Regions from separate parts of the Tardiphaga sp. 862_B3_N4_1 genome, predicted to be linked through region 3. Evidence: riboswitches for the same ligand, from Rfam matches in the RefSeq annotation. Region 3 holds a riboswitch; each other region holds the start of a gene.
The links. Region 3 has a riboswitch for cobalamin ahead of AB8B02_RS25940 (TonB-dependent receptor). Riboswitches for the same ligand answer to the same signal wherever they lie in the genome.

Region 1 (2,196 bases), on a different contig from region 3:
AACGGCGAGCAGTGCCGCGGCGCTGGAGATGAAGCCGTCGATGATCACCGGCCGTCGTTGCGAAGCTGCGCCGAGGATCGCTCCGGCCATGCCTGCGATTTCCAGTCCGCCGAATTCGGCAAGCACATCCAGCGGCGCAGTTGCGTCGCTGCGTGCTGCCGCCTTCGTGATCGCCGCGCGCTTGCGCGCCATGCCGGCATCATCCTGCCCGGCGCCAACGCCGATACAATCATCCAGGGGGGCCGGCGCGAGTCGATGAACCACCAGTGCCGATGAGGCCGTGTTGCCAATTCCCATCTCGCCGAGCGCGATGATGTCTGCGCCGGCCTTGATCTCACCGACGGCGATTCTGAAGCCGCGCGTCAGCGCATCGGCCGCGTGCTCTGCCGTCATCGCTGGCTCGCGCGCGGCATTCGCCGTACCCATGCGAACCTTTGCATCGACCAGCTTCGGGTGCACCGGCAGCTCGGCGGCGACGCCGATGTCGATCACGCGCACACCGATGTCATTGGCCGCGGCGAAAGCATTGGCCGTGGCGCGGCCGGCCAGATAGGTCATCACCATCGCGACCGTGACCGCCGACGGATATTGCGACACGCCTTCGGCTACGAGTCCGTGATCCCCCGCGAAGACCAGCAGCACGGCATTGTCGCCGCGGGGCTCGCCCGGATGCCGGATCATGCCGAGCTGCAGCGCCAGGTCCTCGATTCTCCCCAGCGATCCCGGCGGTTTGGCCTTGCCGTCGATGACGGCGCGGATGCCTGCCGCGATCTGCGGGTCAACAGGCGCAATGGCGGGCGGCTGCCACAAGGACTGGGAATAAGCGGGCATAGGGTTCCTTTTCGCGGCCTAACTGACGCAAGACGACCTACAAGGTCAACAGGTCCGGGCGACAGTCCGTCGGCGCGGTTGACCCCGGCGCACCCGGCAGATAGCGTCTTTTGCGATGGTCCTTCCGCGTGGAAGGTGAATAGGGAAGCCGGTTTGAGGCCGGCGCTGCCCCCGCAACTGTAAGCGACGAGCCCGCGCCGGTGCCACTGGGAATTCTTCAGAATTCTTGGGAAGGCGGCAACAGGCTATGACTCGCAAGCCAGGAGACCTGCCATCACGAACTGTGCTTTGGAGGCGTCGTCGGGGCGGGGTGCACCGGACGGGAGCGAACCGACGGCCATGCTGTCGGCGCGATCCAACAAAGCTCGTAGGCCCGTGAGGGCATGAACTGAGCATGTGATGGATCACGACAGCGCCGATATCTCTGGCGAACAAATTTCGGTCGAACCGCCGCGCCCTGTGCCGGCTGGTCCCGTTGTCGTGAGCGTGTGCATCAGCTGCAAGGCCGCCGAAACCGGCACGATCATCGGGCCGGACATGTTCGACGCGGTGAAGGCCGCGCTCGGCGAGGGCGATGCCGCCGTGATGGTGCGTCCGGTGCAGTGTCTCAGCGTCTGCAAGCGGCCAGCAACCGTCGCGGTGACGAGCCCTGACGGCTACACGTTCCTGTTCGGCGATCTGCAGACCGATAGCGGCAGCGCGGCGCTGGTGTCTTTCGTGGAGTCCTATCAGAAGGCCGACTACGGCCTGGTGCCATGGCGCGAGCGCGCCGAGGTGCTGCGCAAGGGCATGGTCGCGCGCGTGCCGCCGATGCGGTGGTCGCCTGAAGATGGGCGTGCGCCGAAATGACCGCGACCTCTACCACGTTGGTGCTGGGTGGTGCGCGCTCGGGCAAGTCGTCCTTCGCCGAAAAGCTGGTCGATGGCATCGGCCTGACGAAAATCTATCTGGCCACTGCGACGGCCGGTGACGACGAGATGCATGCCCGCATCGCGCAGCATCGCAGGCAGCGCGGCGAAGGCTGGATCACCGTGGAAGAGCCGCTGGCGCTGGTCGATGCGCTGACGCGCGAGGCGACGGTCGGCCGCGTCGTGCTGGTGGATTGCCTGACGCTATGGCTGTCGAATCTGATGTTTGCCGAGCGCGATCCGGAGATCGAGGCGAAGCGCCTCGTGCGTTTTCTCGATGTCTCGCGCTATCCAATCGTGTTCGTGTCCAACGAAGTCGGCCTCGGCCTCGTACCGGAGACACCGCTCGGCCGCGCATTTCGCGATGCGCAGGGCCGGCTCAACCAGATCATCGCGGCCGCCGTGCCGAATGTTGCTTTCATTGCAGCCGGGCTTCCGCTCTGGCTCAAGCGTTCCC
Region 2 (2,196 bases), on a different contig from region 3:
TTTGCCGGCAACCTGTTGGTGCGATAGCTGACGTCGTCAAACATCCGCTCGGTGTGCGTATTCGACACGGTGACATTGTGAGTCAGAATGCCACCGAATGAATCGATGCCGACGCGTCCATAGACGGTTTGCAGCAGACGCGTCGCCGCTGACGGCGTATCCGGAAGCGTTCCCGTTGCTGCATCATAGGCCGAGCGCGTGAACGAATGGACGATGCCTGACTCAAGCCGGATGCCTTCGCCTGCATCGTAGCCGATGCGCGCCGAGCCGCCGACGCGATCGAAGCTGTCGTTTTCGAGATTCGGAAAACGTGCTTCGAGGGCAGGGATACGATAACCGTAACGCGAGAAACCGTTGCTGTGCTGACCGCCGCCGGTGAAGGCATAGGACCACGGACCGTTGGATCCGGTCAGCGATCCCTGCGTCATGACGGTGCCATAGCTGCCGGCTTCCGTGCGGACATTGACCTGCGCAGGACCGGAGCCCTTCTTGGTGATGATGTTGACCACGCCGCTCATGGCGTCTGAGCCATAGAGCGCGCTCTGTGGCCCCTTCAGGACCTCGATGCGCTCGATGGCGGAGGGCGTGAACATGGCGAATTCGAAGTCGCCCGATGCAGCCGTGGGATCGTTGACGCGGATGCCGTCGATCATCACCAGGGTCTGGCCGGTATTGCCGCCGCGCAGGCGCACATTCGCGGTGCCGCCGGGGCCGCCATTTTCGCTGATATCGAGGCCAGGCACGGTGCGCAGCGCATCGACCAGCGAGCCGGGATTGCTGGTCGCAATGGTTTCGCCTGACACCACGCTAATCGAACTGCCAGTGCGATTGAGCTGTTCGGGTGCTCTGTCCGCCGTCACTACGATTTCGGAGAGCTGCTCGGCACTGGACTGCGCAGCACTGTGAGAGCAGGACAGAACAACAACGGCCGCAGTGCCTGCGGCCAAATTCCGGATAGTCATATAACCCCTTCCGTCGACCCACCGTCGAACGAGTGTGAAACTCGTTACCGGCCGGTCTCCTGGCTCGCGGTGGTCTCCCGGTCCGCCTTCCCGAATCTGCGATGCAAATTCAGTGGCTTTGTGGACCTGGAATGGCCGCTTACAGTTGCGGGGGCAGCCGCGGCATAGGGGATATTTCCCCGCACCGCATTCCCGTTTCACCTCCTTGCGGAGGCACCGATAACGACAGACAGGAAGCACAGCGCGCCGCGCGGTGCAACAGCCATCGCCGCGTTGGGGACTCTATTGCTCGTGCTGTAGCGCGGCGAGCACGTCGTCGGGGCGCTCGACCATCATCATGTGGCCAGTGCCCGGCAGAATCACCGTGCGGGCGTTTTTCAAGGCGGCGGCCAGGGTCTTGCCAGCCTTGGCGGGAGTCATCATGTCCCGCTCGCCGAGGATGAGCGTGACCGGGATTTCGAGCTGGGCCGCAGCAGTCAGCGCATTCTGGTATGTATTGCAGGCGTTGAGATCGGCGAACAGCACGCCCGGCTTCGTGGCTTCCAGCACGCGCTGCGCGCCGCTATGCATCCACAACCCCGGCGCGAGACTGCCGCCGAGTTCGGCGCGAAAGCCGAGCCCCCAGATTGACACCATGTCGATGGCGGAGTGCTGATTGGCTTCGGCATCCTTCAACAGATCCGGGCCGACGGTCATCGTCCCTGCCGTGCCCATCAGGTCGAGGCGCGTGACTTTACGGGGATGCCGCGCTGCGGTCTCCAGCGCAATCAGCGAGCCCATGGAATGGCCGATCAGCCGCGCAGTCTTTGTGCCCGCTGCCTCGATCAATGCTGCTGTCCAGTCTGCGAGATCGGCGATGGTCGTGAGCGCTTCACCTTTCGAGCGACCATGGCCGGGCAGATCCGGCGCTAGTACGGCGAAGCCATGATGCGCAAACCAGCGCGTATGCAGCGCCCATGTCGAGTGATCGAAGCCGGCGCCGTGGATCATCACGACTACGGGCAGGGAAGGATCGAATGCGCGGCCGCCATTCGCGATATAGGTCTCGTGACCGTTGACGGTGAGTTGCATCGCTCAGCCCTTTTGCGAGATGCGCAGCGCCTGCGCGAGGTCATCGATGATGTCATCGGCGGCTTCGATGCCGATGGAGAGACGGATCAGCTCCTCGCCGATGCCGGCGGCCTTGAGCTGCTCCGCATCCATCTGCTGATGCGTGGTGCTGCCGGGATGAATG
Region 3 (2,196 bases):
GTACAGGGTGTTGCGCAGCGTAATGCTGTCTGTCACCTGCCACTCGGTCTTTACCTGGTTCCAGCTGTCCTGATAGCGGATGCTGCTGTCGCCGACATTGTAGTTCCTGAAGCGCAGGGATTCATCGAGCTTGCCGTTGATCAGCGGTGTGCCGAAATAGCGCGACGGGCTGCGATCGCCGTAATCCGTGGAGATCGTCCAGGTGATGTCTTCGGTCTGCTTGATCTGGACGGCGGCATGCACTTCGACATTGGAGGTGTTGTCACGATCGACCCAGCCGTCCGACATGTTGCCGGTCGCGGTGATGCGATAGGCGACATCCTTGTTGATCGGTCCACCGCTATCCACTGCAATGCGCCGGGTCATGTTGCTGTCGAGCGAGATTTCGGCCTGATTGCGCGGCACCCAAAGCGGCAGTTTCGAGATGACGTTGATGGCGCCGCCGACGGCACCTTCGCCATACATCACCGATGCCGGGCCGCGTAGCACCTCAACGCGCTCAGCTGACCAGGTATCATAGGGGAAGGTCAGCGTGCCCGAGCCGACATAGAGCCGTGTGCCGTCATACAGAGTCATCACGGTGCCGTTGCCGGTGAAGCCGCGGGTGTTGAAGGCGATGCTGCCATTGCCCGGCGCCGGGCTTGCGGTGAAGCCGGTGGCGTTCTGTGTCACGGCGTCAATCAGATTCTGCTGGCCACGCTCGGCCATGGTCTCGGCAGAGATCACCTCGACGCTGGCCGGCGTCTGCAGGCGCGTCAGGCCAAGGCGGCTGCCCGTCGACGTCGTGCCGGTGAGGTTGAGTGTCGGTGCCGCGAAGACGGGGCCTGTCGGCGTGGCGACCGGCGCGCCGGTATTGGCGGCGACATTGCGCTGTTGCCGCGAGCGCGCAGCGCGCGATGCATTGCCGTTCGTGGCGCGGCGTGCCCGCTGAGGCGTCGCCGACGGCTGAACGACGACAGGATCGAGCGTCTGGCTCGACTGTGTGGTTTGCGACCAGCTTTCGCTCGGACACAACAAGCAGGAGAGAGCAACAGAATAAAGTAAGGGAGCATGTCGCTTCAACGCGACGGGAGAAACGGAGGTCATGAACAGGACTCGCGGTTACGTGGCACGTCACCGCAAACCAAGTCTCGCCGCCGCTTTCAAACAGGCAGTGTGACTTCCACCAGGACACCCCGCCCAATGTGCTCGCGTGTGACCACGACTGGCGGCAGGTCTCCTGGCTCGCGGGTCACTGCCTGTCGCCGCCTTCCCAGGTGAACACCCAGTGGCTCTTGGCGCAGGCTCGCCGCTTACAGTTGCGGGGGCAGCCGCGGAATCGGGGGATCCCCCTCACCGCATTCCCTTTTGATCCCCGAAGGGAACCGTCACGTTCACGTTAAGGTGAAATTTCCAAATGTGTCAATCAAGTTGCTAGTCACTCGCAACGTGCGCTGACAGGTGTTGATATTGCGCATCACCTGTCATCGCAGCGTCAAGCGATCTGCCTAGAGCCACTGGTGCCAGAGCCAGGATCAGGAGTTCGCCATGGCACTACGTTTATCCCGTCGTCGCTTCCTCGCGCACTCAGCCGCAGCAGGCGCAAGCTTCCTTGCGATGCCCTATCTCAGCCGCGCCGCCGATCGCCCGGTGGTGTCACATGGCATTCAGTCCGGCGATGTCGGGATCAACAGCGGCATGATCTGGTCGCGCGCGGATCGGCCGGCGCAGATGATGGTGGAAGTCGCCACCACCGAATCCTTCAGCAATGCGCGCATGTTGCCGCCGATGGCGGCGCTGCCCGAAACCGATTTCACGGCGAAGCTGCTGCTCGACAATCTGCCCGCGGGACAGGACATCTTCTATCGCGTCAAATTCCGCGATCTCTCGCATACCGACATCGTCGGCGAGCCGGTCATCGGTCGCTTCCGCACCGCGCCAGCGGATCGCCGCGATGTGTCTTTCGTTTGGGGCGGCGATGTCGCAGGCCAAGGCTGGGGCATCAACGCCGAGGATGGCGGCATGGTCACCTATGCCACCATGCGAAAGCACAACCCGGATTTCCTGATCCATTCCGGCGATACGATCTACGCCGATGGTCCGATCCTGCCTGAAACGAAACTGCCTGACGGCGCGATCTGGAAGAACACCATCACGGTGCCGGAGAAGGCGAAGGTCGCCGAAACGCTCGATGAATTCCGCGCCGCGCACAAATAC
Region 4 (2,196 bases), 980 kb from region 3:
GCTTGCCGCCCTGGTTGACGGCGATGGCCGTATCGTTTGCGACCTTGAGGAATGGCACCACGCCCTGGCTCTCGCCATTGGTACCCTTGATATGCGCGCCGAGACCGCGCACGCGCGTCCAGTCATTGCCGAGACCGCCGGAATATTTCGCCAGCAGTGCGTTGTCCTTCACCGACTTAAAGATGCCGTCGAGATCGTCGGCCACCGTCGTGAGGAAGCAGGACGACAGCTGCGGCCGCTGCGTACCCGAATTGAACAGCGTCGGCGTCGAGGCCATGAAGTCGAACGACGACAGCAGATTGTAGAATTCGATGGCGCGGGCTTCGCGGTCGATCTCGCGCAGCGCGAGGCCCATGGCAACGCGCATGAAGAAGGCCTGGGGCAGTTCGATGCGATTGCCCTGCACATGCAGGAAGTAGCGATCATAGAGCGTCTGCAATCCCAGGAACTGGAACTGAAGGTCCCCTTCCGGCTTCAGCGCGGCAGCGATTCGCTTCAGGTCGAAGCGCGCGAGTTCGGGATCGAGCAGCTCGGCCGCAATGCCGGTCTTGATATAGGCGCCGAAATATTCGGCGTAGCGCGTGGTCATGTCGGCCTGCGACGCGTGGGTCGGCGTGCCCCCTACAATGGACAGGACTTCGGTGCGCAGCTTGTCGAGCAGCAGGCGGGCGCTGACAAAGGTGTAGTTCGGCTCCTGCTCCACCAGCGTACGCGCGGCCATGATGCCGGCCAGTGCCAGCTCATCCAGCGTAATGCCGTCATAGAGATTGCGGCGGGTTTCCTCGAGCACCGGGGCGGCATCGACTCCGTCAAGGCCGGCGCAGGCCTCGTTGACGATCAGCGCGAGACGCGCCGAATCGAGAGGCGCGCGCGTGCCGTTGGCGAGCGTGACATGCAGCACCGGTGCGGTGGAAACCGGCGCGGGCTTGGCTGCCAGTTCCTCGGCGCGGGTGCGAGCGCGCTCCTCGCGGTACAGGACATAAGCGCGGGCCACCTTGTGGTGCTCGCTGCGCATCAGCGCCAGTTCGACCTGATCCTGGACGTCCTCGATATGGAAGGTGCGGCCTTCGCCGACGCGGCGAGTCAGCGCCGCCACGACTTCGCCGGTCAGCTGTTCCACCGCCTCATGGACGCGGCGCGAGGCCGCTGCCGTGTGGCCCTCGACGGCCAGAAAGGCTTTGGTCATGGCCACGGAAATCTTGCTACCGTCGAAGGGAGATACAGTGCCGTTGCGCCGGATGATCTGCATCGAGGGTTCGCGCGCAGGCGCAGCAAGCGTTTCCGGGGACAGCTGAATCAGCGGAGCGTGAGCCGCATCGCGGCCGTTGGACAGAGCGGAAGAGGAAGTAGGCATCGGCAAGACCCCGTGTGATGCATCAAGCAATGGGGGCTGGGGCCGAAAGGACGCTGCAAAATACACGGCGGAGATCCGCCGGCATTGCCTGCAAGCGACCGCTGGGACACCCCGCCCATGGACGTTCTGGTGTCGCGGCAGGTCTCCTGGCTCGCAGGTCAATGTCTGTTTCAGCCTTCCCGATGCTTGCGCATCAGTGACTTCAATCGAAACAGACTCACTGCTTACAGTTGCGGGGGCAGCGCCGGAATATGACGCAAAACAGCGTCTTTACCGGCTTCCCTCTTAGCCACCAAGTCTTGCGACAGGGCGGACCGTGACATCTACATTTGGTGTGACCCGCGGTGAAGTGTCAAGCGGGCATTGCGATCCACGGCAACAAATCCCGTAGGGCTGTTGGTTCAGTGGACAACCGCTTGCGTGGCGGAAACCGCGGGATCGTTGGCGGTTTCTGAACGATGCGATTCGTTGCCGCCGAGCACCGCGAAGCGCAGAACATCGTGATCAACCGATGGAGGATGCGATGCGCGACCTGATGACGACCACTGAAAGGATCAACTTCAACGGTTTCGTAGAGCGAGCGGGTGCGGTCACGACGTTCGAGACGACGGATCAGATCGCCCGGCGCCGCCTCGACGAGATGCTGAACGAAGCGCTGAGGGACAGCTTTCCTGCGAGCGATCCGATTTCTTCGCTGCAACTCGCCTGAGCAGAATCAAACCGCTCGAAAGCTGGCCCGATACTGGCTGGGCGTCAGACCCAGCCGTCGCACGAAAACCTGACGCATATGTTCGGCGGTGGTGAAACCGGATTCATAAGCCACCACCTTGAGCGGCAGATCG

Region 1: another riboswitch for cobalamin. It lies ahead of AB8B02_RS00020 (DUF1636 family protein); the one in region 3 lies ahead of AB8B02_RS25940 (TonB-dependent receptor).
Region 2: another riboswitch for cobalamin. It lies ahead of AB8B02_RS17235 (TonB-dependent receptor plug domain-containing protein); the one in region 3 lies ahead of AB8B02_RS25940 (TonB-dependent receptor).
Region 4: another riboswitch for cobalamin. It lies ahead of AB8B02_RS30540 (ribonucleoside-diphosphate reductase subunit alpha); the one in region 3 lies ahead of AB8B02_RS25940 (TonB-dependent receptor).

The regions. Positions count from the first base shown of each region.
Region 1 is NZ_JBPWQB010000001.1:4,452-6,647, reverse strand. Features, by position in the region: gene cobT (nicotinate-nucleotide--dimethylbenzimidazole phosphoribosyltransferase) at 1-831, opposite strand, end outside; cobalamin riboswitch at 931-1,121, shown strand; gene AB8B02_RS00020 (DUF1636 family protein) at 1,231-1,680, shown strand; gene cobU (bifunctional adenosylcobinamide kinase/adenosylcobinamide-phosphate guanylyltransferase) at 1,677-2,196, shown strand, end outside.
Region 2 is NZ_JBPWQB010000001.1:3,616,039-3,618,234, reverse strand. Features, by position in the region: gene AB8B02_RS17235 (TonB-dependent receptor plug domain-containing protein) at 1-962, opposite strand, end outside; cobalamin riboswitch at 995-1,198, opposite strand; gene AB8B02_RS17230 (alpha/beta fold hydrolase) at 1,245-2,033, opposite strand; gene AB8B02_RS17225 (O-acetylhomoserine aminocarboxypropyltransferase) at 2,037-2,196, opposite strand, start outside.
Region 3 is NZ_JBPWQB010000002.1:1,821,333-1,823,528, forward strand. Features, by position in the region: gene AB8B02_RS25940 (TonB-dependent receptor) at 1-1,086, opposite strand, end outside; cobalamin riboswitch at 1,193-1,384, opposite strand; gene AB8B02_RS25945 (alkaline phosphatase D family protein) at 1,528-2,196, shown strand, end outside.
Region 4 is NZ_JBPWQB010000002.1:2,797,122-2,799,317, reverse strand. Features, by position in the region: gene AB8B02_RS30540 (ribonucleoside-diphosphate reductase subunit alpha) at 1-1,354, opposite strand, end outside; cobalamin riboswitch at 1,474-1,688, opposite strand; gene AB8B02_RS30535 (hypothetical protein) at 1,878-2,063, shown strand; gene AB8B02_RS30530 (GlxA family transcriptional regulator) at 2,070-2,196, opposite strand, start outside.